DNA from 3 places in the Paraliobacillus sp. JSM ZJ581 genome. Region 3 is predicted to be linked to each of the others. Evidence: riboswitches for the same ligand, from Rfam matches in the RefSeq annotation. Region 3 holds a riboswitch; each other region holds the start of a gene.
The links. A riboswitch is a leader RNA that binds a small molecule or an ion and turns the genes downstream of it on or off. The one in region 3 is predicted to bind cyclic di-GMP.
Positions count from the first base shown of each region.

Region 1 (10,982 bases), on a different contig from region 3:
ATTACATGAAGTATTAATCCTATTTACGAAAACAAACAATTTCAGGTTATGTGTAGATTATTTCTACGTTATTTTATTATGCCTTAAATTGTCGTTTTTCAGGATAGGATTGGCTTTTTGTAGTTGAGCCCAAGGGAGTAGTCTCTTTTTGGGTGCACCTATATATTATATTGCCTCCTATTCTGAATCCAGATGGGGGCTTTTTGTTTCCCCTAAACTCGGAGAAAGGGGTTGTTTCGATGCTTTTATTGGAAGCGAAAGATATAAAATATTATGTTAGAGATCGGTTATTACTGGATATAAATCACCTGCAAATTCATCATAATGATCGAATTGGCTTAGTTGGTCGCAATGGGTGTGGGAAGACTACCTTGCTTCAACTGATAAATGGAATAATCACGCCTGAACAAGGAATAATCACGGAGCATACTTCAAGCGATCTATTGCCACAACTAAAATCAACAGATACGACCAAAAGTGGCGGAGAAGTTACGCAAGAATATATTCAACAAATGCTTCATAGAAATGCGGAACTACTACTTGCAGATGAACCGACGACAAACCTTGATACGGATCACATTGAATGGTTAGAAAAGAAATTGAAAGGATGGCAAGGCGCATGTGTCATTGTTTCGCATGACAGAGCATTTTTAGATGTGCTTTGTTCAACAATTTGGGAAATTGAAGAAGGAAAGTTAACAGAGTATAAAGGGAACTATAGTGATTATGTTAACCAAAAAGATATAGAAAAACAACAAAAGCAACTGGCCTATGAAAAGTATGAGAAGGAAAAGAAGCAGCTAGAAGAAGCGATAAAATTAAAAGAAAAGAAAGCGCAAAGAGCGACTAAAACACCAAAAAAAGTGAGTAAGTCTGAAGCGAAAATAATAGGAGCGAAGCCATATTTCGCAAAGAAACAAAAGAAATTACAGAAGACAGCGGCATCGATTGAAACAAGGATAGATAAACTTGAAAAGGTTGAGAAAGTGAAACAACTCTCGCCAGTTAAGATGAGCGTGCCAAATGAAGCAACCTTTAAAAAACGAATAATCATTCGGGTAGAGAAGCTATCAGGTAGAGTGAACGAACGTCTTCTATGGAATAAAACAAGCTTCCATGTGCAAGGTGGAGATAAATTAGCGATTATTGGCCCGAATGGAAGCGGGAAAACAACACTAATTCGAAAGGTGATAAATCAAGAACCTAGTATTACCGTTTCTCCATCAGTAAAGATAGGCTATTTTAGTCAGAACCTGAATATCTTAGAAGATGAAAAAACGATTTTAGAAAATGTCCAGTCTTCGTCAAAGCAAAGCGAGACATTGATTCGAACGGTGCTGGCAAGAATGCGTTTTTTAAACGATGATGTTTATAAGCAGGTAAATGTTTTAAGTGGTGGGGAAAGGGTAAAGGTCGCCCTCGCGAAACTATTTGTAAGTGATATTAATACATTGATTCTAGATGAACCGACCAATTTTCTAGACATAGAGGCTGTGGAGGAATTAGAATCGCTGCTCCAAGCATACGAAGGAAGTGTAATATTCGTTTCTCATGATCGACAATTTGTAGAGAATATTGCAACGCACATACTAGAAGTTCGTAATCAAACAATACATGTATTTGAAGGTAACTATCAAGCGTATAAACAGAGCCAACCACAGGAAGAACAAGGTGCAACCCATGATGATTATTTACTACTTGAAACGAAAATATCCGAAGTGCTCAGTCGTTTAAGTATGGAACCATCTGAAGAACTAGAAAAAGAATTTCAAAAGCTTATTAAACAAAAAAGGGAATTAGAAGAATAAAATATGTACATGTAATTGATGTGGAGTAGAGAACTCAATGTGTGAAAACATTGCTTTCGTAGTATAATTAACATAGAAAGATAATAAGTGTTTCGTATAATAAAGATTGTCCATGATAGCGCATGGAATAGTCGCAATAGACTAAACCCCGACAAGAGGAGGAGGTAGCTTAGGAAATAATCCCTCGCATACCGGCTAAAGTGCATGAGGGATTATTTTTTATCTGTCAAAATTATTTTAATTAAGAAAAGGTGATTGTGTTTGCAAGCATATACTAGTAAACAAGCGTTAATTGATGAAATTACTAAAAGAGCGGCATTATTTATTGATGAATTTCGTTCTATTAATAATCTTGATAAAGATATCCTAGTTGATGAAGTGAATCGTACACCTTCGCAAATGATCGCTTATCAATTAGGATGGATGAATTTAATATTGTCGTGGGAACAAGCTAATAAAGAAGGAAAACAAGTCGCTACACCAACGCAAGATTATAAATGGAATGATCTTGGCGGACTTTATCAGCACTTTTATAATGAATATGCAGATCAATCGATCGAAACGTTAATCGATATGTTTGAGCGTGATGTTAACCGTATCATTCAACTAGTAAACAGCTATGATGATAAAGCATTATTTGAACAGGGTGGCAGACAATGGGCAACGACAACACCTTCAAGTTGGCCAATTTGGAGGTGGATTCATATCAATACAGTAGCGCCATTCAAATCTTTCAGAACAAAAATAAGAAAATGGAAAAAGTCAGGGGGTTGTGATTTTATATTAAGCGTATCGTATAATAAAGGCCATTCACGATAGCATATGGAACGGTTGCAATAGACTAAATCCCGACAAAAGGGGTAGGCAGCTTAGGAAATAATCCCTCGCATACTGGATAAAGTGCATGAGGGATTATTTTTAATATAGGATAGCTTTTTATTCGCTGTTAGCTATTTCATAGCTTTTTTAATAAAATGATTTAAAGTTTAAATCTCCTTATTAACCCATTCAATTCTTCAGCAAGCTTTGCTAATTGATCGGAACTACCTGCTACCTCTTCCATGGAGCTACTTGTTTGCTGTGTTGAAGCTGAGGTCTCTTCAACTCCTGCAGCTGCCTCTTCAGAGATAGAAGCAATTTCCTCAACTGACCTATTCATCTCTCGACTGCTTGTAACCATATCGGCTAAATTATTAGATACAGAATTAATAATTTCTGCTGTCTTAGATATAGATGAATTAATTTCTTTAAAAGTTTTTCCTGTAGTAAGAATTTGATGGGTTCCTTTCTCCACTTCCTTATAACTATCTTCTAGAGAAGCTGCGACAAGACTAGATTCATTTTGAATATTTGTAACGAAGACGGTAATATCAGTCACTGAATCAGATACCTGTTCTGCGAGATTCCTTACTTCATCTGCTACAACAGCAAATCCTTTACCGTGTTCTCCGGCTCTGGCAGCTTCTATCGCTGCATTTAGTGCAAGTAAATTTGTCTGGTCTGCAATATCCTGAATAACAGAAATAAGCTTAGAAATTTCCTGAGACTGTTTATCTAATCCGCCTACTTTAGCAACTGCGCCTTGGACGATTTTGTCGATTTTGTCCATCTGCTCTGTAGAAGATGTCATTAACTCGCTTCCTTTAACTGTCATTCCCATTACTTCATTTGAATGTTGCTGTACTCGCTCACCATTGCTACTTACATCCTGTACTTTATCTGAGAATGTGCTCATAAGTGAAGACAAGTCACTAGCACTATTTGCCTGTGTTTCTGATCCAGTTGCCAACTCTTGCATCGTAATAGCTACTTGCTCAGAACCAACTTTAACCTCATTCGCTGCTTGTGTTAATTCTTCACTTTGATTCGAAACAGTTTCAGCTACTACATTTATTTGATTCAATAATTCTCTAGTGTTTATTGTCATTTCATTCGTGGCTTCTACTAGATGACCAATTTCATCTCTAGTATTGATTTGTAATAACTCTTCGGTTAAATCTCCGTTAGCGATCAGTTTCATCCGGGTCATCACTTTTTTGATTGGATCTGTAATCAATCTTGCTGTAATGACTGCTGCACCAATGCTTAAAACGGTAATTAAAACGGTTACAACGATTCCTATTATTGAGGTTTTTTCTCCACTTGAAGTGATTTCCTCCCCATGTCTATTAATTTCCTCTGCAGCGTTTCCGGCAAGTTTCTCATATCCTGCCATGAGTTCACTCACATCTGATGTTAATTTACTCAAATTCTTTGTGGCAAGTTCATGATCACCACGGTCATAAGCATCAAATACATCATCATTGACTGCTGTTCTCCATGCAACGGTTTGATCAATTAAATCATCAAAATCCTTGTTAACCCCAACACTTCTAGCTATATTTTCAAATTCAATTCCAACCTCTGTATGGTCTGCAAAACGATCCTTTAATTCACTATTGCCTAGTAGAACATAACCTCGGGCTGCTGCGACTCGTTTGGCAAGTGTTGCTTCCATTCCTTGATTAGCAATCAATGTCTGTAAATCCTTTTCGATAATGTCTTCAACTTGATTATTGATCTGTTTCAATGTTATAAAGTTATACACACCCAAAATAATTACCAATAAAATCACAAGAGAAAATGCAAATAAAATCTTATGTTTAATACTTTTGAGATTAATAATTTTTTTCATGAAATTCACCTTTATCCTTAATATTAATCACTTAGCTACTCCTCAAATTGCATTACAATTTCTTGTATCTTTGCTGTTGTTTGTATACGAGGACTTATAATTTATCACTAAAGCATTTTTATTAAGTGAAGTCTACAATAAATCTCATGCCGAAGATTGAATATTTATTTATACATGAACCTCCTTTATACGTTGTGATGCCTTTTCTGATCTCGGCATTTTTAAAAGTAAATTGCCAAAAACACAAGAAAAAATGGTTATTATTTTAAAAATAACCATTTTTTTAATATATATATATGGACAATATTAACGATTCATCGAGACGTAAGATAAGCATATATACATTAAACAAGAGGAATTCCAGTGTCTAAACTCTATATCGGCAAAAAGATCTATTTTTAAAGTACTAAATTTTAAAAAGACAGTAGCTATGACTTTTTATATAAAAAATAAAACAAAGGAAGTATGAATTTGTTGTTATTTTTCTGATCGATAATTACTTAGACATTTTTTGCATACTAGCAAGCCATTCAAGATCGGGCATTATCACAAATACCAAAAAAATAATTACATATGTAATGGTACGATTAAAACATTACCGTTTTGTTGCTGTATTTGTTTAGCTAAAAATAAAATATAACAGGATTGATATGATCTATCTTTGTGATTAAAATAGTAATTTAGACTTATTTTTCATTTTTTTGCGGGTATTATCAAAAATATAAAGAAAATGTATTTAAATAAAAAGGAAATATAACATAATGAATAAAAGGCTTTTAAAAGTAACTATTATTTTTGTATTAATTTTGTCAATGTTAACACCATTATCAAATGCAGTAAGTGAGGAAATTAAAAAAGGAGAGAGCAATGCCAGTGACTTTTTTGAAATGGCTAAGGATGGTGAAACTATTGTAGAGAATAGTGCAGATGTTAAAGGTAATAATGGAGAATTACTTAGAGTTATAAAATCAAAGACAGAAAAAAAGTAATTAAAAATGTAAAGCAGGAAAAAGTAATTATAAAACTTAAAATTACCAAGAAAATAGTTGATGCAAATGGTGAGCATGTTGATACATTTTTTGTAGAAAATGAAAAGATTCAATTTAATAAAAATGATGATCTCTTAATTAATGGTCAAGTTGTTCCTAGATCAGAATTAGACTCATTGTTAATACCTCCTTCTTCTGATATTTCAACATATTCTGGTGGGAAATCATTTAGCAAAGAAGCTTATTATCAGTTAGGTAGTATTTAAAAAATCATAAGCTAGAGGATGTTAAATATTGGATTTAACATTATCAATTATACCTGGTTTAATCATTGTTGTATTATTACAACAGTTAATTGAAAATGCTACGTTAAGGAAAAGTCAACGGTTTGGATATTAGGGTTTAATTTTCTTAAATATTGTACTTATAGTGATTCAGTTACGTTAATAGATAATTATATTAAGATCAATAATTGAATCAAATGAAACACTTCCCTCAAAGCTTACTCCAAGTGTATGAGGAAAGTGTTTGTTACTTGATTATTCATTTTGTTCTTGATAATCTTCTTTTAATGCTTTAACGAGTGACACAATCATCATTAGTAATATGAAAGTGAAAGGAAAAGCCGAAACAATAGATGCTGTTTGTAAAGCTCCTAGTCCACCGGAAGTAAGTAATACAGCGGCAGTTGCTGATTGAATGATGCCCCAGATCATTTTTATTTTATTTGGTGGGTTTAAGCTACCGTTTGTTGTTTGCATACCTAACACAAATGTTGCAGAATCAGCAGAAGTTATGAAGAATGTAGAAATTAACAAAATAGCCACAACGGTTAATACAGAACCATAAGGAAATCCTTCAAATAAACCAAATAAAGTTTTCTCTTTTGCTAGCTCAGTCAATCCTGTGTTAATCCCATTCAATTCTTGAAACAGACTAGAACCACCAAAAACAACAAACCATAAAGCACAAAAGATTGTTGGGATAAATAAGACACCAAAAATAAATTCCCGAATGGTTCTTCCTTTAGACACACGAGCAATGAAGGTACCTACGAATGGAGACCAAGCAATAAACCATGCCCAATAGAAGACAGTCCAGTCCTGAATCCAATCATTAGCGTTTTCATCAAATGGCGCTGTATGAAAACTAAGTGATGGTAACGCGCTTATGTAGTCCCCGATTGTTGAAACTAATGTATTAAATATAAAAATAGTTGGTCCTAGTATAATGGTTAGTACAAGAAGCAATATTGCTAATATTATATTTGTATTACTTAAGTATTTGATTCCTTTGCTTAAGCCTGTCCAAGCTGAGAGCATAAACAAAATAGTTACAATGACAATGATAATAAGTTGTGTACTAAAGTTATTTTTAATATCTGTTACATAAGATAGCCCCCCACTAATTTGAGAAGCTCCTAAACCGAGTGAAGTAGCAACACCGAAAATGGTAGCGAATACCGCTGTAATATCAATTAAATTGCCAATCCAACCATTGGTTCGGTCTCCTATTAGTGGTTGAAAAGTAGAGCTGATAAGCCCAGGAGCGCCTCTTCTGAATTTAAAGTAGGCGACAGATAATGCAATGACTGTGTAAATACTCCACGTCTGTAATCCCCAATGAAAAACGGATGATCTTAAAGCGAATTTAGCTGCTTCAATACTTTCCGGTTCTGCATTAGGAGGTGCGGCAAAATGAGCAAGCGGTTCTGCGGCTCCCCAAAATATAATTCCAATCCCCATACCTGCACTGAATAACATAGCAAACCAAGTAATTTTATTGTACTCTGGTTTATCTCCGTCTTGGCCTAAACGCATCTTTCCATAACGGCTAAACATAAGATAAATCGAAAATAGTAAGAAGATTGCAACAGAAAGTATGTAGACCCAGCCGAATTGCGAGGTAAGGAAAGACTGAATGTTTGAAGTAATAGATTCTAAATTTTCTGGTGCAACTACGCCCCATAAGACAAAAACACCTGATATAATTAATGATATCCAAAATACTTTTCCAATTTGAGTCATAAAAAGACCTCTCTTTAACATATTGTTTGATTCGTAGTTGCTTGTATTTAATAGAAAAAACTGTTAATAATGGTTATAAAGAAAAAGATCCTCCTTTTCAACTTAGTGTAACCAAAAAAATACAAAGCAATCCATTCAAAAATATATAGAACGACCTTTCTATTATAAACATAAGATAATTGTGTAATCAACTATTTTAAATGGAAAAAAGGTGAGATGCGTGTGAGAAAAGTATAGCTCCTTTCACTAAAAGTTTGACTATGAAAATAGCAAACTGTATTCTAAAATACAGAATTGCTCGATTTATTAAAGGAGAAGATGGTTAGATGAGCCGATCGGAAAAAAGGGATATGTTACTTAAAGTAGCGGAACAATTATTCTATGAGCATGGGTTTCGTGGCGTAGGACTAAAACAAATTATTAGAGAAGCAAATGTGGCAACGATGACTCTCTATAATCATTTCTCTTCCAAGGATAAGTTGGTAGAAGAAGTACTTAGACAGCGTGAAAATCGGTATTGGTCTTATTTAGATTCACATGTAGCAATAGATACAGATTCTCCTTTCGTTCTTGCTGTTAAAGCGCATGGTCGTTGGTTAAAGAAGGAATCTTATAAAGGAGATATGTTTTTAAGAGCAATAGAAGATTATGCTGGAACGGATAATGAAATTGAAAATATTGCAAGAGGTCACAAAGTTAAATTATTAAACTATTTTCAAAAAATAGCTCAAGCAAGAGGCAAACAAAATGAGCAAGATTTGGCGAATCAATTCACATTATTACTTGAAGGAACTACTTCCATGACAACATTGGTTGGTGCGGAGAAAGCAACGGAGTATGCTATCGCGATTGCTAAAGCGCTTGTCCAGCATACATTGTAATGGTTATAGAGCGTGATGCAAAGCCTACTTCAATATTGATAAGTCTATTAGAGTAGGGATATTTGCTTAATAGAAAGACGAAGAAAGCGATAAATTACCTGTGTTAAAAGGGAAAAAAATTTGTTAAAATTAACCTGTATCAAACCTAATATATGATTAGAAGAAAACAAACGAATTTAAAAATTGATAAAGGCAAACCTACTGAAAAGTTGGGGCGCAAAGCTACAGGGGCTAAAGACTTTGTCTATGCTAGCCAGTTACCGTTAAGCAAGTGCACTTTCCTTGTTAGCGGAAGTGTGCTTTTTTCGTGAGAGGAGGTTCGTCATGAACAGGAAATCGGTGTTTACCTTAATGGCTTTATTTTCAATACTTTTATTAGTTGGATGTAAAGCAGATAAGCCATCACAGAATGTTGAGGCGGAATCAACTAAAGGGTCTATTCTTTATGAGAATAAAAATTATGATCTCTCTATTAAAGAAAATGCTGATTGGAAATTTAAATCTGATGCAGATACAAATAATTTAAATGTCATACTTAGTCATGGTAAGTCACAAGCTATTATCTCTTCAGTCTCAAGTGATCGAACGTTTGCAGATATAAAACAAGAATTGAAAGCTAGCACAGAAAATATTGAAATTATTTCTGAAGAGAATAATACATTATCTTATCAATCAACGTTTGAAGATGCTGTTCGAACAGATGTATATTTTAAAGAACATAATAAATCGGTTAATCTTATTATTATTTTTATGTCACCTGTATCAGCATATGAACAAACAAAACCTAATATTGAAAGCTTGTTAAATCATATTAAATAATAAGAGAAGGGAAGAGTTAGAGATGAAAAAACAATTATTTAGTGTTATTTTAGGTGCGGGATTGTTAGTGGCTGGAGGGCAAGTATTGGCTGATGAAGCAGAAGAAGTAATCAGCACTAAAGCAGAGTTATATGATACGACTCGTTTGATGGAAGAAGTGGAGTATGAGTTAACAGTAGATAAAATAGATAAGGCGATTCTCCAAGATCAATATGCAACAGAGAGGCTAAAGGAAGCAAAAGCTGCAATAGAAGATGGAGATATTGAAAGCATTGACCAATTAATAAAAGAATCTCAAGCAAATACAAATCAAGCAGATGCTGATTTAACTGAGGCAAAATCAACTGATGATGACAATGATCCAGAAGAGGTAGAAGAAATAGAAAATACTCTTGCTGATCGATTAGAAGAGCGTATTGAAGAATTAACAGCTCTGTTAGAAAGAGAGGATTTACCAGAGCAAGCGAAAATTAATATATCCTATGTGATTGAAAAATTAGATAACTTGAAAGAGAGAGCTGAACAAAGAGAAGAATTACAAGCGATGTTAGCTTCTGGAGAAATAACAAAAGAAGAATATAAAAGTGAAATGAAAAAGCTAGCGGAGAAATATAAGGAAGAGGCAAAAAAAGATAAAGAGGAAGCGTTAGAACGAGAAGAAGAACGTAAAGAAGAAGTGGAAGAGCGTGAGGAAGAACGTCAAGAGGAAGCGTTAGAACGAGAAGAAGAAGGTAAAGAAGAAGCGGCAGAACGAGAAAAAGAACGTCAGGAGAAAGCTAAAGAACGTGAGGAAGAGCACAGAGAAGAAGCTAGAGAGCGCAAAGAAGAAGGGCGAGAAAAAGCAGAAGAACGGGAAGAAGAGCACAAAGATGATGAAGATAATGATAATGAAGAAGCAGATGAAGATTAATTGAAAATGAATGGGATGAGGTGATTCCTCTCCCAATTTTTTTGTGGAAAAAATAGTCATTATGCGGTAAAGTAAATAATATAAAAAATAATCATTTTTGGAGGAGAAAAAATGAAGAAAAAGCCATTAATTATAATAGGTTCTGTATTTGCAATTGTCGTGATTGTTGCTGCAGTTTTATTAGGTATAAATACAACTTCTGTTGATCAAGTAAATACAACACCAATTGATGATCAAAAAATGGTATATTTAGGTGAAGAAGATGCTGCTAATGAAATCTTTTTAGCGTTTGATTATTCTTGTCCGGCGTGTAAGAATTGGATGAGTGAAGTTTTACCTGAATTGGAACAGAAATATATCGAAACAGGTGAAGCGAAGTTTAGAATGCAATCTATGGTCTATTTAAACGATGCATCTTTACGACTTTCTAAATTTGATCAAAACCTCATTCATTATAATAAGGAAGAATATTATGAAATTGCTAGAAGAATAATAAGCGACTCGCAAAGTCAAGATGGAGCTTGGGGAACAGAACAATATATTAAAGATATTATTTCAGAATACGGTCTTGATCAGGAAACTATGCTTCAAGACAATGAAGTGGATCCTATTAATGTAACTCGAAAATACACACGAGGTTTAGAGGTTGAATCAGTCCCAAGTGTCTTTGTTAATGGAATAAAAGTGGATGAACCGTTTAGTATTAAAAAAATTGAATCATTAATTAACGAATAAAACAATGTTAGAACCAAGCTCTTGTCAACAGGACTTGGTTCTTTTTTCTAAGTGTAAGAACAGATACCACATTTGCAACCCTTGTAAGACTAGCTGATAAAAAAAGTGAATCGGACAATAGAAATCTAAGTTGTCTATC
Region 1 is NZ_JBISEP010000028.1:28,765-39,746, forward strand. Features, by position in the region: gene ACH6CY_RS13270 (Vga family ABC-F type ribosomal protection protein) at 240-1,808, shown strand; gene ACH6CY_RS13275 (ClbS/DfsB family four-helix bundle protein) at 2,070-2,627, shown strand; gene ACH6CY_RS13280 (methyl-accepting chemotaxis protein) at 2,788-4,482, opposite strand; gene ACH6CY_RS13285 (hypothetical protein) at 5,244-5,471, shown strand; gene ACH6CY_RS13290 (glycine betaine uptake BCCT transporter) at 6,011-7,498, opposite strand; gene ACH6CY_RS13295 (TetR/AcrR family transcriptional regulator) at 7,825-8,379, shown strand; cyclic di-GMP riboswitch class I at 8,561-8,644, shown strand; gene ACH6CY_RS13300 (hypothetical protein) at 8,704-9,198, shown strand; gene ACH6CY_RS13305 (DUF5667 domain-containing protein) at 9,221-10,108, shown strand; gene ACH6CY_RS13310 (DsbA family protein) at 10,220-10,843, shown strand.
Region 1: another riboswitch for cyclic di-GMP. It lies ahead of ACH6CY_RS13300 (hypothetical protein); the one in region 3 lies ahead of ACH6CY_RS12755 (prepilin-type N-terminal cleavage/methylation domain-containing protein).

Region 2 (10,982 bases), on a different contig from region 3:
AAGGAGTGACCTTAGCTTCCAATAGATCGATTAACTTAAACATTGCAATACCTAAAAAGCTTAAAGCAAGAATACCACTAAACATCTCAGTGTAATCCATTTTTGTCCATGCACTTAAAATATGGTAACCAACCCCATATGTTGTTGCGTAATTTTCCGCAAAAAATAAAGTTGCAAGTGAAATACCGACACTAACACGTAATCCGGAGAATATGTGTGGTAAAACTGCTGGAATAATTAAATAGCGATATGTATGTAATTTGAAAGAGGCGAAACTATCCATGACAGTAAAATATGAAGATGGAATTTGCCTTACTCCATCCCTCACTGACAAAATAATCTGAAATACTATAATAAAAATAATTAAGATGATTTTCGATTTATTCCCTAAACCATATAAAAGCATTAATACAGGTAAAAATGCTACCTTAGGAATAGGATAAATATAATAAAGAAAAGGGGAAAAAAATTGATTAAATAGTCGATTGACTCCGGCTAATATACCGATTGGCACTCCTATTATTAGAGCAATGCCAATAGCTACGACCACTCTAGTCATGCTAGCCAATACATGTAACAGTATTGATCCTTTTATTGTATATAGATAAATCAATGTTTCCATTGGTGCTGGGATTGTATGTGTATCAATTAGAAAGTAAACCATTTGCCAAGCTAAAAGCGTGGTTAAAAATCCAATAAAAAATTGATTACTACCTATCCACCGCAAATACTTCATCTGTCTCCATCTCCATGTTTATAAGTTTCCTTACATCAATACATGCTTGATAAAAGGCTAAGGTTTCTCTACTGTTTTCTTTTCCAAATAGAGGATTGGGAATCCGAGTTATTTTTCCGTCCTCTCGCATAATTAGGATAACTTCTCCTAAATAAACTGCTTCTTCAATATCATGTGTCACAAACAGCATCGTTGTTTGTTGTTTGTGATGTTGCGCTAGAATAAGTGCTTGAATCGATTCTTTTGTCATCGCATCAATTGCGGATGTCGGTTCATCCATTAAAAGAAAATCTGGTTCTGTGATAAGCGTTCTTGCTAAAGCTACTCGTTGTTTTTGGCCACCACTTAATTCATGTGGGTATTTTTTCGCACAATGCTCTATTTTTAACTCTTTTAACCATTTAAAAACACGTACCTTTAAATCTTCTTTTTGTATACCTGTCTGGATTTGCAGCGGCATTTTGATCGATTCAAAAGTCGTTTGCCATGGAAATAAACCTAGATCTTGAAATAAAAATCCGGTTTTCACTCTCGGCTTCATTAATCTTTCGTCATTAATATAAATCGTTCCACTTTCTGGTGAAACAAGACCAGCAAGTAATCGTAACAAGGTAGATTTTCCAATACCAGATTGACCGATCAGCGCATAAGAAACACCTTTTTGAAGCACCAAATTCAGCTGATTAATGACTACTTGTTCCCCAAAGTTGTAAGAAACATCTACCATTCGAATACATGCCTCATTATTTTTCATAACGCAATCGCCCTTCCTAAATAATACTATCATACCACAATAGCAACTTTCTTCCCTTTAATTAATACAGCATCTTTTCCATCTAAAAACAATGTTTGTTGTTTAGTAATTTATGGTAGACGATTCATCAACGGACATTAGCAACTGAACTATGGAACAAGAGGCTAAATGCTGAACCCTTGCTTTTTTCATCTATCAATAGAACATCTTTTCTTTTATCCATATGTTATTAAATTCATCTAACCATACCATATTAAATGATCACTTTAGAAACAAACAGGTGAAAAAACTTGATTTTTTCACAAAATAATCATACTATTTAATTAAGACAAATTACTCTTTTAATTTAAGTTTCAGTGTTTTTTATCTATATGGTACTAGAATCAATTTGTTATATGTGGGCGCCTTACAAATTGGGAGTGAGTGGCGCAACCGACCATTCCTATTGGTCGTTTTTTTATGTAAAAAGCGCTTTATTAAACTTTAATAGAATGGAATTAAGCAATATCGCTATTAATAGTCCTTCATTTACTAGGAGAGTTACCATGAAAAATTTTAAGTTTCATATCGCTATCGTTTTTTTTATACTACTAATCGGTATCACTATTTTCATTATAAAAAAGCCTACAGATGAATCAACACGCACCCACCTAGAAACACCATTAGAAAAATTCATATGGGAAGATATGCTCAATGCAAACAAACTATTAAAAACACACTATCAAACGAGTGATACAGATTATTCTTTATCAGAATCACTTGGTCTTTGGTTGGAATACGCCGTAAAAAGTGATAATAGAGCTCTGTTTGATTTAGGGTATCAGCAACTCACTGAATATTTCTTATCCAAACAAGGATCGATTCATTGGCGTGTCTTACTCAATGGTGAAGTAACAGAAAGCGTAAATGCATATGTAGATGACCTTAGAATTATCCAGGCGTTATTGGATGCTACAAATCAGTGGGATGAACGAACCTATCGAAAAACAGCAAAGCATATCTCACAAACATTGATCGAGAAAGGAACCTACAATCAATATTTTGTAGATTTTTATGATTGGAAATATGATGCGAAAAGCAGTGCACTGTCTACAGCATATTTGGACCTAAAAACGTTAGAAAGACTCAATCACTTAGAATGGATGGATCACGAACTTTATCAAAAAATGTATCGTATAGCAAAACAAACGGCAGTAAAAAGTAATCCATTATTTCCAACACGCTATTTAATTGATAAAAACGAGTTTGTTTATGATGACAAAGTAAATATGATTGAACAAACATACACTGCCTATCATTTAGGCAAAATTAATATGGATACGAATGATTTCCTTTCATTCTTAGAGCAAGAATTCGATACGCATCACAAGCTATTTGGACAATATGATTCAACCACTTTAAAACCTGCAGTGACCTATGAGTCACCAGCTTTATATGGTATTGCGATTCAATATGCACTAGTTGAAAAAAACGATTCTTTTGCTCTAAAACTTTATGACAGACTTCAATCATTTCGCGTAAAGCAAAGCCCATTCAAAGGAGCATATATGGATCAAACAACTAACAACACACACATCTTTGACAACCTTGTTCCTCTAATTGCAGAAAGGAGCTTAAGGGAGCATGAACTTATCAGATAACCATCATTTTTCAATGAGTATGGCACTACTTATTTTTTTGAATTTCGCTATTTCTATTTATTACTTTTATTACACTGCTCAAACAGGGCTAGATACAATGTTGTTCTTTATGACGATTGCTTTAATCTTCATTGGAGTATCAAAAGGGCTATTACTTAGTTTAGGTATTAGTCTTCTTGTCATTTTTTTCTTTGGAAGCTATATGATTTTAGCACAGACAATGAGCACTGACACCTTTTTTAACATACAAGGAATCGCTTCGTTTTCTGTTTCTAAAATGATTATTTGGCAAATGATACTACTTGTTACTTCTTTTGTTTCTGGTCATTTTCATAAAAAAAGAAAAATAATAACTACTAAATATCATTATTGGAAAGAACAATACTATCAACTAGTTACAATAGACCCTGCAACAAATTTTGACAATGAAAAACGCTTTTATATGCAATTAAATGAATCGTTTAAAAGAGCAAGTCGTTATGAACAATCTTTCTCATTATTATTAATTCAATTGAAAAATTGGGAAACATTTAAAAAGTTGTATGGAGAGAAAGAAACAAATCATGTCCTTCAGAGTTTTGCAAACCAAGTTACACAAGCAACAAGAGCAAGTGACAGTCGCTTTCGTATTTTTGATGATACTTTTGCACTGTTATTACCAGAAACAGATGTTGCAGGAGTGGAGACTGTCATGAAAAAAATCATAGGTAATATGAAAGACTATACATTATCCAAAAAAAATCGCATGGTAACAATTGAATTTGCATTCGGATATTGTGTGTATCACGAACAATTAGATGACTACATGAGGATGTTTAATAATGCGTTTGACGAACTTAATAACTATGTTGCTTAGCTGTCTACTAGGGACTGTTTTTCTATCCGCTAAACTGGTATATGCAAACCCGGATTCAGAGCTTAATTCATTAATTATTTATAGTAGTACGAACAATGAATTAAATGAACAAGTGTACCTATTAGATCAGCTAGTTAGCCATTACTCTAAATCTACCGTAACATCAGAAAGTAACGTTACTAACTTGTCCAACTATGATTATGTTTTTTATATAGGATTGGATCATAAAAAGCTAGATGGCTCTTTTATTAAATCCATGGAAGGCTATGATGGCTCGATTATATTTATAGGGGAGAATATAAATCAGTTTCAACAACGCTTTCCTATTAAAGATACAAATCAATCTGTCAATATAAAGGAAATTTCAATGGGGAGCAATCACTCCACATTTGAATCGTTAAAAGAAATGAAATTAGTTACCGAGCAATCGACTATGGAAGTAATTATCGAGGGCTTTCGAGGTAATTATAACTACCCGATTCTTATAAGCAATAAAAAAGACTATTATTTAGCTTCAACACAATTGGATGATCAAATAGCATATTATTTTGCAAAAGCGTTAGACACTATATTCAACACAAATCGCACAAGCTATCAATCTTCCTTTATTAAGATTGAGGATATTAACCCTACAACAGATGTAGAAGCACTAACCAAGATGACAACCTATTTAACATCTAATGATATCCCGCTTATCTTATCCGTATCTCCTGTTTATGAAAGCAACAATGAAGAAGCTCATTTATCTGATTCTAATGAACTAGTTCAAAAACTATTATCACTACAATCACTAGGAGGTGCTATTGTTTATTCCTATCCTTCCTTTTCAGACAGTGAGAATGAAGAGGAAAAACGCGCATTGATTGAAGCCGAAATATTAGAGCTGGCTAGTTATGACATTTATCCTGTTGCTGTATCTTTTGCAACAACATCAACATCTATCAGTCTAGAAGATATGATTATTGCAGATGATTATTTCTCTATATTATTTGCAAATGGTCGCTCTTCGCATTCAGCCGTACTTAAAGCAACTGCACCTTATGTAAATCAACCGTCTTATGTAGACGAAATGGTTTTGATTCCTGAAACCTTAGGTTATCTTAATAACACAGATACATTGTTATCTCTAAAAAGACATCACAAGCATTTAAAAATTGTACCTAATGCAACTTTAGGAATTTCAATTTTTCCTTATACAAAGTTAGACATATTAAAACAAGGTTTAACCGATTTGCAAGTATCTCAAAAGACCTCTTGGATGAATCTGTTTGATAGGAATGTCTCTGTTCAAACGCCTTTTTTATCTATTGAATCTACAATCGACAACGACATTAAAGTAGTGAACAATATGAATGCTTTACAATCTTTTATGTTTCGACATCAGTTGAGTAAAGTAGAAATAGTGCTATGGTTTGTTGCATTTATTGTTAGTCTATTTATCTTAGCGTTTTTCATTTATTCTGTCTATTTAAAACTAAACCTACGTAAATCGTTATTCGCAGAAAGGAGGGGAAAAGAATAAATGGCTAACACACTATTTATTCTATCGTTAACTATTATTTGGGTTATGCTACTATACCATATGTTTTTAATGCAAGGCGGTTACTTGCATTACTTACGCTATGAAAAGCTCATGAATAAATGGGAGAAAAACCAAAACAAAGCCTTGCCAAAAGTGACGATCTTAATACCAGCTCATAATGAAGAAATGGTGATTGAACGAACAATAAAAGCAATGTTAAAGCTCGACTATCCAAAAACGAAATTGGAAGTCATCGTTATAAACGATAACTCTTCTGATAGAACTGGAGAAATCATTGAGCATTATCACGCACTACATCCACATATTATCCCATTACATGTCGCCCCTGAACATGGGGGGAAAGGAAAATCCGGGGCATTAAATAATGGCCTAAAAATTGCCACAGGGGAAATCATTTGTGTCTATGATGCCGACAACACCCCTGAAAGTAAGGCTATTTATTATCTTGTACTGGCAATGATGAATGATCCAAAAGCAGGAGCTATTGTTGGTAAATTCCGCGTGAATAATGCTAAGAAAAACTTACTTACTAAATTTATTAACATTGAAACCATTTGCTTCCAATGGATGGCGCAAGCAGGAAGGTGGTTTTGGTTTAAAGTTACAACTATTCCTGGTACAAACTTCGCTATCCGACGCTCTATCATTGAAGAACTTAATGGCTGGGACGAAAAAGCGTTAGCGGAAGATACAGAATTAACCATTCGTGTTTATAATTTAGGTTACCATATTCGCTTTTTTCCAGCAGCAATTACTTGGGAGCAAGAACCAGAACATTGGAAGGTTTGGTGGAAACAACGAACGAGATGGGCTCGTGGGAATCAGTATGTTGTACTTAAATTTTTGTTTCGTTTTTTTCAATTAGATAGAAAGAAAATTGTTTTTGATCTTATCTACTTCTTTTTCACTTATTTTTTATTCTTTTTCGGTGTCATATTATCTGGTGCTATTTTTATTACAAACTTATTCTTCGATTTACAATTAGAGTTAGGTGCCATCGCTATGATTCTTTGGGCATTAGCTTATTTACTTTATATAACAGAAGTAATGATTGCTTTAAGTATTGAAAAAGAAGAAATGAATAGCAACAACTTTATCATTGTACTATTCATGTATTTCACATATTCTCAGCTATGGTTAGTACTAGTATTAAATGCGCTTTACCTTGAAGCAAAACGAATTATTTTTAAAGAAGACGTCAAATGGTACAAAACAGAACGATTCGAAAATAAAACTACTAACAGTTTGTAAGAGGACAGGTGACACAAATGAATCAAAATCACAATCAATCAGAATATAAACCAGAATATTCAACTAGAAAAAACACACATAAAAGAAAAAAAGCGAACACCTTTTATTTATCCCTTATATCACTGGTTATGCTTGGCGGTGTAATTTATTTATTAACGCCTCCCGGTGAACAAGTCGCAAATTCTATTAAAACAAAAGTAAGTGTTAGTATTTCTGATATTTTCAAAAAGAATGAATCCTTAGCAGTAACGAAACAATCTAATATATCTAAAAAAAATGCAAACAACACCGAACAAACAGCTGACAAACCCACTGAAGCATCCAACAATCCGAACTATGAACTAGAAGTGATTGCTTCAAAGGATAAAAAGGAAGCAAAAGCATCTGCTATAGATAATGGAGAGGTTCTTATCCTTGAACAAGATGACATTACTTTGAATGGTGTTTATGGTGGTCGTGATTTTTATTTCACATTACCTCGAAAAAATATAGGAAATAAAAGTTATCTTGAACTTGTCGTTAGTTCATCTGATCTTTTAATAGAAGACCTATCTTCATTAACAGTACTTATAAATGAACAACCGATTCAAAGCATCTCTATAAAAAACAGCCTTGAATTCAAATCGATTAAGATACCACTTCATCGTGATTTTTTAACCGATGGTGTGAATAAAATTAGCATTCAAACACAAACGTATATTAATACTGATGTATGTTTTGATCAAATAGATGCGGCTAATTGGATGATTTTACACAAAACATCTTATGCTTTCATCGATACCAAAAAATCGAATGATACAAAAGACTTATTAAACTTTTACCCGTATCCATTTGTAACACCAGGAACACAGGAAGAAATTCACACTTCTATTGTAATACCTAATAACAGTAGCGGTGATGTTATGAAAGCCGCGTTGCAATTGGGACAATATTTATCTAAACAAACAACCGCAAAAAACATCGTACCTATATTCTTTGAGAATGAGTGGAATGACAACATTAGTGAACATGTCATTGCACTTGGAGAACTCGATGCATGGGAAGATAAAATTGCTAATAAAATTACATTCAAGGACATTTCTCTACAATCTAACGAATTGTACTTAACGAATGTATTAGAAAAAAGTGAAAAATCATCAAAACAAGTATTATTTGTTACTGCAAATAATGAACAGACATTAATTGAAAAAAGCACTATCTTAACCGATGATAAACTAGTTTCACAATTGACTGGGAATGCGTTAAAGATTGGTAGTATGCCTGAAATAGATCCATCTATCGCAAAAGCGGAACGAACGTTACCACTTGTGAATGAACCTATTACTTTAAATGACTCCCAATTAAATTCCGAAACATTTTATTTAGACATTCCTTCTTATTGGAATATAAAAAATGAAGCAACGTTAAATTTATCATTTCGCGCGTCACCTTTACTAAAAGAATGGAATGATAGCAATCTAGAAAATCAACTAGGGTTGACCGTGTACATTAACGACGTACCACACACAGTCCCATTGGCAAAAGTATTAAAAGGCGAAGTTGAGAATGAAAAAAATGTATACAATTATTCATTTAACGTTCCAACAGAGCTTTTATTAAATCAAGAATTAGTTGCGATTCATTTTGAATTTAATAATCCAAACACACCTGAAGAATGTCGACAAAGATACAAAAGTGGGAATTGGGTAACGATAGAAAAAGATAGTGTCCTTGATGTTCCACATGAAATTGATGACAACCTTTCATTTACGAATTGGCCTGCTCCATTGATCAAAACAGAACAAAATAATTATGATGATGTAGCCTTCGTTATACCTGAAAGTATACAAAAAAATGGATTGAATCAGATTGCGTTGTTAGTTAATAATTTAGCAAGCCATTATACATTCAACAACTACCAAATTGTTCGTGGAAATTTAGATGAACTAGATCAGGACATTCGATCAGAACATCATCTTGTTATTTTAAAAGCAGCAAACGACAATTTCTACGGAGATAAAAATCAATTAATTGTTCCGTGGTCAACTGAAGGGAAACCCGATTTAGCTTCATTCGGTTTTATTACTGAAACAGCAAGCTATGTTTCTTGGATGCAACCTTCCATTTGGAATGAAGAGAAAACGATGGTGTTCTTTAAATCCTTAGATACTGATGAGGAAGCACCCTATATTCATAAAGAATTCTTTCAATCTTTAAGTACAATTGACTCTTCTAAACAAAGCCAAATTTTAGTTATTAATAAGGCTGATGAAGTAAATTCCTTTGGAAATGATGAGAACAATAAAAATGAAAAAGTAGTTCAAGAATCAGTAAATAATAATACTAAAATCTTAATCATTGTCTTTTCTACCATTTTATTGGTAGGAGTTATTGTATTCTTAATTATTTGGAGAAAAAAGAAAAAAAATGAATAACAAAGTTATGTTTATGACAAAATAAGATACTCCCCTTAAGTGTAGGCAGATTAAAAAATAAAAATCTGTTTCTATACTAAGGGGAGTTAATCATGTTAAATAGTACGTTTATACTAATAAGTAACTGGATAAGTAGGACATTCTCAATTTAGCTTACCTATCTGTTTGCTTGAGATAACAACTTATACTACAAAACCATTTGTAAAGCCCTTAAAGTAAAAAACATCTCTAAGAAAGATTATTCCTTAGAGATGTGGTAATTATTTATCTTTACTGCTTATTGGGCTTGTTTTTGTTGCAAACGTTTAATGTCCATTCTTATGACTAGAGATAATATCAAGGCTACTAAACATAATATTGTAAATAGAATTAACGTTCCACTATATTTTCCTGTCAAATCATAAATAAATGAAAGAATTAAAGGACCTGCCATTCCAGCCATCGCCCAGGCAGTTAAGATGTAACCATGAATAGCACCTAACTCTTTTGTTCCAAACATATCCCCTATATAGGCAGGAATCACCGCAAATCCCCCACCATAACAAGTCATAATGATATAAATTAAAATCATATACAATAGAGGGACTTTTGTGAAATATAACAGAATGAGGACAATAACATTTAACACAAAAAATGTTGTAAATGTGTTTGGGCGTCCAAAATAGTCAGAAAGTGTTGCCCAGAAAAACCTTCCACCACCATTAAAGAAGCCCATCACTCCAACCATTGTAGCTGCAGTAACTGCAGTCATACCAGTAATCTCTTGAGCCATAGGTGATGCTACTGAAACAAGTGCAATTCCGCATGTAATATTAATAAATAACATGAACCACATTAACCAGAAACGACGAGTTTTAACAGCTTGATTCGCTGTTAATTGTGACAAATCTTTTTGAATAACAGCTTTCGATTCATCACTTCCCTCTGAACCTTCAAACCCTTTAGGTTTCCAATCTTTTGGTGGTTTTTCTAAGTATAGAGAAGCTAAAAACATGACAACGAAGTAACTAATTCCCAAAACAAAAAATGTATTCGATACGCCAATACTATTTATCAATTGTTGAGCAACAGGTCCGGTGACAAGTGCAGCAAAGCCAAAGCCCATAATTGCTAATCCTGTTGCCAATCCCCGTCTATCTGGAAACCACTTGATCATCGTTGATACAGGTGTTACATAACCTGTCCCCAAACCAGCGCCACCTATAACCCCATATGTGATATATAATAACGGCAGTGATTCGAATTTTATTGCAAATCCCGTACAAGCTATCCCTAGTCCAAATAGAATGGCTGCAACCATACCTGATTTTTTAGGGCCTTGTTTCTCAACAAAATGTCCCATAAAAGCTGCTGATGTCCCTAAAAAGAAAATTGCCAGACTAAAAGCAAAAGAAATTTGGGCAGTTGACCAGCCTGTTAAATCTGATATAGGGATAGTAAATACACTCCATGCATAGGCTGAACCGATAGACAAATGTATTGCTACACCTGCTAACGCTATTAACCATCTATTTTTAATTCCTTTTTTATTTTCCAACGTCTATACGTTCCCCTTTTCATTAGAAGTAATGTAGTTAAAGTATAAGAAGAAAGATACACCTAACTGCTTATGTTATATGTAGTTCATGCTCACATCCATAAGAACTATTTATAACACTTAAAAAGAGCTGTAGCGTCGTAATCAATATTGATTCTACAGCTCTTTTAAAAAATAATTTTTAGTTAAATTTTATACTTGCCACGGTCTAGTACTAACTGGAGATTTCTTCAGTCTTTTAGGCAGTTGAT
Region 2 is NZ_JBISEP010000002.1:190,913-201,894, forward strand. Features, by position in the region: gene ACH6CY_RS02645 (ABC transporter permease) at 1-736, opposite strand, end outside; gene ACH6CY_RS02650 (ABC transporter ATP-binding protein) at 711-1,490, opposite strand; cyclic di-GMP riboswitch class II at 1,855-1,937, shown strand; gene ACH6CY_RS02655 (hypothetical protein) at 2,036-3,130, shown strand; gene ACH6CY_RS02660 (GGDEF domain-containing protein) at 3,114-3,986, shown strand; gene ACH6CY_RS02665 (DUF2334 domain-containing protein) at 3,952-5,508, shown strand; gene ACH6CY_RS02670 (glycosyltransferase family 2 protein) at 5,509-6,780, shown strand; gene ACH6CY_RS02675 (cellulose biosynthesis cyclic di-GMP-binding regulatory protein BcsB) at 6,798-9,194, shown strand; gene ACH6CY_RS02680 (L-lactate MFS transporter) at 9,472-10,731, opposite strand; gene ACH6CY_RS02685 (zinc ribbon domain-containing protein) at 10,924-10,982, opposite strand, start outside.
Region 2: another riboswitch for cyclic di-GMP. It lies ahead of ACH6CY_RS02655 (hypothetical protein); the one in region 3 lies ahead of ACH6CY_RS12755 (prepilin-type N-terminal cleavage/methylation domain-containing protein).

Region 3 (10,982 bases):
GTATTGCTTTTTCTTTAGAAAATATTTTTGGTGCAATGACTGTTTTTGGAATTGCAATACTAGCTTGGTTTAACACAGGATACATGTCGACTTTATTATCGCAGGTGGCAATCGCTTGTGCTGAATTAAATACAGGTATACCAATCGCTTCTAATTGTTTAGCCAACGCAATATCTTTGTCAATAAAAACAACGAAATCAGGCTTCTGTTGGTAATTTAGCGTATCAATTAACGGCTTATCCTGCTCTAATAATACGAAAACCTCATTGTTTTTTCGTTGCTCCATCGTAATACCAAGTTTTTTGCCCGCATCATATATCCACTGTGAAAAAGTGAGGAATGCTTCACTTTGTAAATGTCCATTATAAACAACCCATCCATGCATGGCCTCCAATCCTTTCTTGTGATGATTTGATATACTATAGTATATTATGACGGAAAAACAATGGTAATGGAAGTAGGGATCATATGATACAAACAATACAACAAGTCAATCAATTTTTAGATAAACGAGAAACAATAGGAATTAAACCTGGATTACAACGAATAAAACGATTGTTGAAGGCATGTAACCATCCCGAAAAGAAGCTAAAGGCAATTCATATTGCAGGTACGAATGGAAAAGGTTCAACGCTAGCGTTTATGGCATCCGCATTACAGCAAGCTAATTACACTGTGGGAACGTTTACTTCTCCATCATTAACAACTCGAAATGAAATGATTCAATTGGATGGACAATCAATTACTGATGAATCATTTATTAGATATTTACTTTTATTACTAGAGGAAATCGAACGTTTAGATTTGAAAGGAGACCCGCCAAGCTCGTTTGAAATCATTGTGGTTGTTGCGCTCAATTACTTAAAAGATCATGCTGATATTGCTTTAATTGAAGCGGGAATGGGTGGAAAGGATGATGCTACTAATGTTGTAAAGCCAATTCTTAGTATTATTACAACGATAGGAAAAGACCACCAGCATTTTTTAGGTAATTCCTATGAAGCGATTGCATCACATAAAGCAGGTATTATAAAAGCGCAAACCCCAGTCATTATAGGTGAATTGCCAAAGCAAGCAGTCTCAGTAATCAAAACGATTGCACAGGAAAAAAGAGCACCACTTTTTCAACTCGGTGTTGAATTTTCCTATCAATTAGAAAATAACAAAAACCCATTTCATTTCATAAATGCGAATCACCGCTTTCCTGTCTCTTTAGGAACAAGAGGTGTCTATCAGATACATAATGCAACGTTAGCCGTGCAAGCATTATTACAATTAAATGAAAGTAATCTAAGTCTTACGAAGCAATCTATTTTGACAGGGATTGCAGATACTAGCATAAGTGGACGGTTTGAACAGGTGTTAGATCAGCCATTAGTTATTGTAGATAGCGCGCATAATGCAGAGGGTATTGCACAATTTATTCAATCAATTAGAGCATATTATCCAAGTGAAAAGAAACAATTAATCATGGCGATGTTCAAGGATAAACCGATTGAAGAAATGATTCAGCTAGTCGATCCGGTATTTGATCAAATTATATTTACTAGCTTTGATCATCCACGTGCTGCAAAAGCAATTGATTTATTTCATGTTTCGACAAACGAGAATAAACAGGTGATGGAAGATTATCGAGAGGTACTAGATCATTTGAAAAATCAATCGATGATGACATGTATTACAGGTTCATTAAATTTTGTCGGAAAATCAAGAAAAAAAATACAAGGAAATAAATGAGAAAACACCGGTAATATGATATAGTTAAAAAAGTTCATATTTTTATACTTTAGTATGTACAAATAGGTTCTAATGTACTATATTAAATGTAAGTACTGGTAAAAAAGGATGAATTAAAGTTGAGAAAACTATATCGTTTTCGAATCAATCAATCTGTTTTACGTGAAGAGAAGGCTATGACTCTAGTAGAAGTCCTTGCATCTATCTTACTGTTATCCATTATTATTGTTACATTCTTAACTTTTTTCATTCAATCTAGGAAAACAGTAGACGTATCGGACGAGATAAGTGATGCGACTTATATTGCGCAGTCAGAAATAGAGAATACTTATCATATTAGTCAAACGATGTCTTTTTTAGATGGAGTGAATCAATTAAAGACCGAAACAGATACATATGATGATTCGTCTGGTCAGCATAAGTTCACTAAAACAGTAGACTCGAATAAAGTGAAAATTAGTATTGCAGTAGCGGAAGACGGAGAAGATCAAGTAATTAGTGATAAGTTAAAAAATGTACTTGTTCATGTATACGACCTATCAGGTAAATTGAAAGGTCAAATGGAAACAAAAATCCTTTGGGAAGAATAGTAGGTGTTTTCCATGTGGAAGGAGCAAAAAGGTATCACGTTAGTAGAGTTATTAGCGGTTCTATCTTTAATGTCAATCATTATTATGCTAGTAGGTTCTGCTATGATGTTTGGTCAAAAGCAATACAAGAACCAAACAGAAATGATTGAACATCAGGATCAGGTTCGTTATGTCATGGCAACGATAACGAAAGAAGTACGTTCACACAATCCTAGTCAAGTAAGTGTCACGGATGATGTGTTAAACATTGGTTCAGATAGCTATGAATTCAGTGCCCCACATGTATTGAAAAATGGAACTTCAATTAGTGATGAAATTGGATTATTTGAAATAAAAAAAAACGATCTAGAGCTTGACATTGCGATTGCCAGTACAGCAGATGCAGGAAATGAACAACAGCGCTTATCAACAATAATATACCTTAGGGAGTAGGTGAGGATCGGTGTTGTTTTTTAGTAAACTACGATTAAAAGAAGAGAATGGTTCCATATTAGCTACTGTATTAATGACGTTGACTGTATTATCTTTATTAGGTATAGCATTAGCTACTGCATCATTTGCCAATGTAAATTTGTCCAGTGTTGATCGTGCCTACCAGTCAACTTTTTATATAGCAGAAGGAGGAGCGAATCAAACGTATGCATCGATAGAATCAATTGTAAATGATGTGTACGATAGTACTAGTAATCAAGCAGAATTTTATACGACGTTTAATAATAAGTTAGACGAATTAGATAACAAAGTACTGACTAACTTTTCTAGCATATTTAAGGACAACCCCTCAGCGAACATTTCCATCCAAGAGCTAAATACTTCAAATCCTAGAAACTATCAAATCATTTCAGAAGGTGTAATCGGCGAAAGAACACGTACGGTTACACGTCCATTTCAGATTAATTGGACATCAGGAAATGTACTGAATATCCCAGACAGAGCAGTAGCGATCGTTAAAAATAATATTCATTTATCGGGTTCATCAACTTTAAACGGAAATGTTTATGTTGAGTCTTCTGATTCAAATACGATAAATATGAGCGGTGGGACATCAATAACTGATGGAGCGGCATATGTGCCAGAATCAGCGGTTAATCATGCTTTGAATGATGCAGGAGGAACACCACCGATAGTAAAACCAAATACGAATATATTACCTTGGATAGAATATCAGCGAATTGTGGATTCGTTTCCAATTTTCCCTTCTTATACTCTAGCGACAAGTGAGAAGTTTGAAAAAGTTGATGTCAATGGAAATCTAAATATAACTCAAAATCATACATTGAATTTATTGGAAAATATTTCCTTTAACAGCATTTCAATAACGGGCGATAGCACGTTGAAGATTAATACGAACAACCAAAATGTTGATATTGTCGTTGATAATCTAAATGTTCCTGGTGGACATATAGAGATTATTGGTACAGGGACAATTGATTTTTATGTTAAAAATATTTTTTCGATGGGCTACGGTGAAATCAATGGTGGAGGTGCAGTTAACCAAGTAAATGTCTATTTGGCAGGAAATAATAGTGTGAATTTATCAAGTAGTACAAAAATTATAGGTTCATTATTTGCTAAAACTGCTAATGTAACATTAAAAGGTGGTGGTGGTTTTAAAGGATTTATTGTTACTGGAGGTAACAATGTAACCTTTGATGGAGGTTCTTTTTCCAATCTATTATTACTAGCCCCTAACGCTAATATTAAAGTGGGAGCCGGAGCAATGATAACCGGAACATTAATTGGTAATTCACTAACTGGTAGTGGTGGAACTGGTGTTACATATAAAGATATGTCAGGTGAATTTCCTTTTGGATCAGCTGATTCACCATCTGATGATGATTTAATTACGAAAGAACCATCGGTAGAGATAGATTGATGTAGAAATTTAACATAGAATGAGGTGTCATATGGTTACCCGAACGAAACGAAAACTCGGTGATGTTTTAAAAGAGCACGGATTAATTACAGAGCAAGAAATCATTCAGGTGCTAGAACAAAAGAAGCCAAAGCAGAAGTTAGGCGATGCATTAGTTGAACAGGGATATATCACTGAACGCCAACTGTTAGAAGTATTAGAGATTCATCTAAAAATAAACAGTGTTTCATTATATCGATTTTCAATTGATGACGCGATGATGGAATTAGTTCAAAAAGAGTTCGCGAGACAATATATTTTATTACCGATTGAACAACGCGAGAATGTGTTGACGGTTGCGATGAATGATCCACTAGACTATTACGCAATTGACTATTTGGAGCTTTCTACTGGTTTTATCGTAAAGCCAGTCATTGCAACAAGAGACGATATTCTCCAAGCCATCAATAAATATTATGATATGGGTAATGTCTATTCAGATGAAGAAATGGATGCTGAGGACGCGCCAGCTGTTAGAGTACTAGATCAAATACTACAAACCGGCGTAACGATGAAAGCAAGTGATATTCATATTGATCCGACTGAAACAAAAGTGGTCATTCGATATAGAGTAGACGGCATGTTACGTTCTGAAAAAACAGTCCCAAGAAGACTGCAAAATGCACTAATTGCACGTGTGAAAATTTTATCAGAATTAAACATTACTGAGACGAGGTTACCACAAGATGGGCGGATTCGTTTAATGATTGATACAAAACCAGTTGATCTACGAATTTCCACACTTCCAACTGTTTTTGGTGAAAAAATTGTTATTCGAATATTAGATTTATCTAATATTTTTAAGACGTTAACAGAGCTTGACTTCTCAGAAGGAACGTTAACTCAATATAGGGAAGCGATCAAACAGCCATCTGGGTTAATTTTGCTAACAGGGCCAACTGGTTCTGGTAAAACAACGACGTTATATGGCTCGATTAATGAACTTAATCAGGAAGATGTCAACATTATTACGATTGAAGATCCAGTCGAATATCAGCTTGAAGGCATTAATCAAGTTCAAGTGAATAGTACTGTTGGCTTGACATTTGCTAAAGGACTTCGATCTATTTTGAGGCAAGACCCGAATATTATCATGGTTGGGGAAATTCGAGATAGAGAAACAGCTGAAATTGCTATTCGATCGGCGCTTACTGGACACTTAGTTTTTAGCACCTTGCATACTAATAGTGCAATTGCTGCTATTCCGCGTCTTTTTGATATGGGTGTTGAGCCTTATCTTGTCGTATCTGCACTATCTGCTGTTATGGCTCAGCGCTTGGTGAAAAAGGTATGTCCTGATTGTAAAAAAACACGACCGATATCTGAAATGGAAAAACGGGTACTTGAAAATCGTTTTATTGAAATAAATGAAGTGTATGAAGGGGGAGGCTGTGATAGTTGTAGACATACAGGATATCGAGGACGATTAGCAATTCATGAATTGTTAGTCATTGATGAAAAAGTAAAAAATTTAATGATGAATCAATCGAATATGTCTGAAATAAAAGCCTATTTAAAAGATAATCAGATGCGATTTTTATTAGATGATGGATTATTAAAAGTGAAAAATGGATTGACAACAATAGATGAAGTATTACGAGTAGCAACGGAAGAGTAGGTGATTCATGTGCATTACAGCTTAGAAGATTTGTTAGTATCAGCGTATCGAAAGAATGCTTCAGATATCCATTTAACAGTTGGTTCACAACCAATATTTCGAATTGATGGAAGACTGCAACCTTTCGGTGAAAATAAACTAAAGCCAGAAGATACGGAGAGAATGACAAAAGAAATTCTAACAGAAACATTATGGGATAAGCTAATGAAAGAACGAGAGCTTGATTTGTCACATGGCGTGAAGCAAGTTTCACGTTTTCGAATGAATATTTATTTTCAAAGGAATTGCCTTTCGTTAGCGATACGTACAATACCGACAGTAATTCCGTCAATTGATTCGTTAAACCTTCCGGATGTGATGAAAGAAATTGCGCAATTATCCCAAGGCTTAGTATTAGTAACTGGGCCAACAGGCAGTGGAAAAAGTACATCATTGGCTTCGATGATCGATTATATGAATCAGCGTATGAATCGGCATATTATCACTTTAGAAGATCCAATTGAATATTTACATCAGCATAATCATTGTCTCATCGATCAACGCGAAATTGGCTTTGATACGATCAATTTCCAAAAAGGTTTACGTGCGTGTTTAAGGCAAGATCCCGATGTCATTTTAGTAGGTGAAATGAGAGATTTAGAGACAATATCAACCGCTATAACAGCTGCAGAAACAGGGCACTTAGTTTTAGGTACTTTACATACAACAAATGCAGCATCTACCATGGATCGAATTATTGATGTGTTTCCAGCGCATCAAAAAGGACAAATCAGAATTCAACTAGCAAATGTGCTTGAAGCAATTATCTCACAACGATTGTTTCCGTTGTTAAAAGGGTCTGGAAGAATAGCAGCAACTGAAATATTAATTAATACACCTGCGGTAAAAAATTTGATTCGTTCAGAGAAAATGCATCAAATACCGAACACAATGCAAACGTCAAAAGAATTTGGCATGCATACGATGTCAATGGATATCAAACGGTTGTTGCAACAAGGCATGATAAGTGAAAAGCATGCTGCGGCATATGTGAAAATTTAAACGATTGATTCCTTGCTTGTGATGAAAGAAGGTGAAATGGATGAAATATTTTTCTTATAAAGCAAAAGATTTAAAGGGCAAATTAATTAAAGGCAAGGTGAATAGTGAAACAAAAAAAGAAGCAATGAGACATTTACAAGCGAATGGTCTTATCTTGTTTGAACTAAAAGAGTTGAATCCAATTCTTTACAAAGATATTTATATAGGAAAACCGATTAAAAACAAAGATTTTGTCATTTTTTTACGACAGTTTGCTACGTTAATTGATGCGGGGATTACATTAGTTGAAGCAACAGTCATCCTACAAGAGCAAACAAATAGTAAACCGTTAAAAAAATCATTAAACCAAGTACAATATTCACTTGAAGAAGGAAATAGCTTGTCTAATGCCCTAGCAGAATTTCCGCGGTTATTCCCAGAATTATTTATTAGTATGGTACGAGCTGGCGAGGTGAGTGGTAACTTAGATGAAATATTAAATCGAATGGCAAATTACTATGAAAAACAATATCAATTACGACAGAAAATTATTACCGCTTTAACTTATCCAATCGTTGTGGGAATAGTGGCGATTGTTATTACTATATTCTTATTAGCTGTTATTGTACCGATATTCACGAATATGTTTCTGTCATTTGACCAAGAGATTCCAACTTATACGCAAGTTGTTTTACAGATTAGTGAGATTGTCCAATCATACTGGTGGGTCTTATTGCTCATCACTTTACTTAGTGTCATTATTGTTCGGCTATTAAATAAAAATCCAACAATGTCATACTATTTTGATGTAATGAAATTAAAAATGCCGATATTTGGAGTTTTTATTCAAAAAGCACTATTAGCTAGAATGACACAAACACTGAGCTCATTATTAAATAGTTCTGTTCCAATTCTTCAAGCTGTGTCTATTACGGAAAATGTGATTGAGAATAAAGTAATGAAGCAAGTTCTTCAACAATCGAAGGATTCATTAGAGAGTGGTGAATCAATAACAGAGCCGATGAAGAACCATTGGATATTTCCTAAATTAATTACTCAAATGATTACTGTGGGAGAGCGTACAGGTTCAGTAGATGCCATGCTAAAAAAAGTATCAGAATTCTATGAACAAGAATTAGATGAAAGCTCAGATAAACTAAAGTCATTAATAGAGCCAGTGATGATTATTTTCCTAGCTTTTGTCGTAGGAGCAATTGTTTTGTCGATTGTTATCCCGATGTTTAGTTTGTTTGAAAATATCTAAAAAAAGTATAAAATATAGTATTAAAGTTATAGACATTTACCATGTTTATAGTATAATAGTAATTGTTATGAAATAATATAGGAGTGAAGAAGATCTATCTTTATTTGGGCACTTGGATAGATTGGAGCTAGTAGTGCAACCGACTGACACCATGAATGTACTAGATGATGTGAGTCTTTTTTTTATACAAATTAGGGGAGGTAAGGAAATGGTAAACAAGTTGAAGAAGGTATTACGTAGTGAGAAAGGTTTTACATTAGTTGAGCTATTAGCAGTAATCGTTATTCTAGCAATTATCGTTGCAATTGCTGTACCTGCTATTGGTAATGTGATTGAATCAGCGGAGACTAATGCAAGTGAAGCAGAAATAGAATTAGTTCTAGATGCAGCAAGGTTAGCAGATGCTGAGGGCAATTTTACTGATGGGATGTCAGTGGCTGATTTAGTTACTGGCGGATATTTAGAGGACGATGGTGAACTACCAACTGGAACAATTAGTTTCGTTGAGGCTAGTAATACGTATGAATTAAAATGAGGTTAAATCAGCTAATATTTTCAGAGATCCCTTATGTAAGGGGTCTCTATACATATCTAGGAGAATAGGATGGAGCTTATTATTACAATTATATTATTTATATTCGGAAGTGTGTTTGGTTCGTTCTTTAACGTTGTGGGTTTACGAATCCCAACAAAAAAATTTTTAGAGTCAGAACGATCGTATTGTCCTCGATGTGGTAAAAACTTATCTTGGTATGAATTATTACCGATCATTTCATTTATACGTCAAGGTGGGAAATGTAGAGGCTGTAAAACAAGCATTTCGTTAATATATCCTGTCATTGAACTATTTACAGCTTCACTATTCGCGCTTAGCTACTATTTAATAGGTTTCAAAATAGAATTACTTATGGCACTATTGTTAGTTTCAATATGTGCGATTATCATCGTTTCTGATATAAAATATATGCTAATCCCCAATAAAATTTTGCTGTTTTTTTCCCCATTCATCCTATTTATGCGAATCCTGTCACCGCTTGATCCATGGTGGTCTCCGATTGTTGGCTCGCTGATAGGATTTATTATGATTTTTCTTATTATTATTAGTAGTAAAGGAGGAATGGGTGCAGGAGACATGAAGTTATTTGCTTTACTAGGTTTAATTGTTGGATATCAAGGTGTGTTATTGACGTTTTTCATTGCTACATTAATAGGTACTGTTGTTAGTGTGATATTACTTATAAGAAAAAAAGTAGATCGCAAATCACCGATACCGTTTGGGCCGTTTATTTGTGTAGCTGCTTGTATTACTTACTTTTTCGGACAAGATATGTTGAACTGGTATATGACATCATTTTTTTAAGGACGGATGAAAATGGGACTTCTCAAAAAGGATCGAATTAACTTGATGTTAACAGATCATGTTGTTCGTTATCTATATCAAAATAATCAAACAAGTGATCATGGCGAGATTAAACTCGAGCCTGGTTTAATAGAAGATGGAAAAATCATTGATAAGCCTCGATTCATAGGTGTTTTAAAAGCTTTAGTCAAAGAAAAAAATTGGAGGAACAAAGAAGTAGCCTTTTGCGTACCTGACGCTTTTGTTACGTTACGTGATGAAGCTGTTCCGAAGCAATTAAGTGGTGAAGAAATAAAACAATATATCGAAATGGAATTAGATAACTCAATTCGTTTACCATTTAAAAATCCTGTCATTGATTATGAAATAATTAAACAAGAGGAAGATTTAAGCCATATTTTACTTTTTGCATATCCAAAGGATCGCTTAGAATCATACATAGATGTGTTTCATCAAGCCAATTGCAAGTTGACGATCGCAGATTTTTCTTTCTTATCTGTCTATCGGGTTTTTGCTACACATGATTTAATCAACAAAGAGGCGCATCTGTTATTGATTCAGTGGAGAAAAGCCGATATCGTTTTGACAGTGTTTCATAATGATCGCCCTATCTTTAATCGACATATTTATCTTGAAGGAGCTAGTGTGTCTAACAATTATCACCAAGAAGAAGATAATGCGTCAAATTCAATCGATCAAGAACCTTTTCAAAGTATAGTAGAAGAACAATTTGTCACCATTGAGCGTTTCATGGATTTTTATCAATATTCGATTACGAATAACAGTGCGCAAATTGATCGTATGGCGTTAGCTGGTGATTCTAAGTACCATTTGAAAATAAAAAGTTTATTAGAGGAAAGATTTAATTTAAGTGTTCAGACACCATTAAATAATCAAGAGCTTCCATTAGAGTATACGGAACTGTATGGCCTAACGTTAAGAAAATAATTCTTTTTATTCCATATTAAACGTTAAGGAGATCAATCATATGATAGAAATTAATTTAGTTGAAAAGAAAAAAACGAATGCATCTCCGTATGTCTTAATCGGGATTTCTATTATAAGTGCGTTACTGATAGGTATTGGTTTTTTTCTATATCAAAATTATTTAGATAGTAAACAAGAATCGCTAATGAAGGTAAGAACCAAGAATAGTATACACCTTAACGAAATAAGTCAGGAAAGCGAAGTGATTCAAAAAGTAAATGTGTTAGAAAGGCATATCGAGCAATTACAAGGCGTTATTTTTCCAAGTGCTTATGTAGTACAGCAAGCCCATTCCATACTACCAGATCAATCCTCTATCGAGCATTATATGTTTACAATAACAGATGGTCTAAGGGTAAGTGTAAAGGCGGAATCAATTGACGATACGTCAAAATTTGCTCAAGCAATGCGTGGTTTTGCATTTGTCGAACAAGCTGATCTAGTCGAGTTGGAACAAATAGAGGATGAATACTTAGCTGTGTTTACGTTCT
Region 3 is NZ_JBISEP010000026.1:1,619-12,600, reverse strand. Features, by position in the region: gene ACH6CY_RS12795 (ATP-grasp domain-containing protein) at 1-385, opposite strand, end outside; gene ACH6CY_RS12790 (bifunctional folylpolyglutamate synthase/dihydrofolate synthase) at 469-1,737, shown strand; gene ACH6CY_RS12785 (type IV pilus modification PilV family protein) at 1,857-2,327, shown strand; gene ACH6CY_RS12780 (PilW family protein) at 2,340-2,759, shown strand; gene ACH6CY_RS12775 (pilus assembly PilX N-terminal domain-containing protein) at 2,773-4,203, shown strand; gene ACH6CY_RS12770 (GspE/PulE family protein) at 4,235-5,860, shown strand; gene ACH6CY_RS12765 (type IV pilus twitching motility protein PilT) at 5,870-6,901, shown strand; gene ACH6CY_RS12760 (type II secretion system F family protein) at 6,942-8,144, shown strand; cyclic di-GMP riboswitch class II at 8,216-8,298, shown strand; gene ACH6CY_RS12755 (prepilin-type N-terminal cleavage/methylation domain-containing protein) at 8,353-8,679, shown strand; gene ACH6CY_RS12750 (prepilin peptidase) at 8,749-9,504, shown strand; gene pilM (type IV pilus biogenesis protein PilM) at 9,517-10,452, shown strand; gene ACH6CY_RS12740 (hypothetical protein) at 10,493-10,982, shown strand, end outside.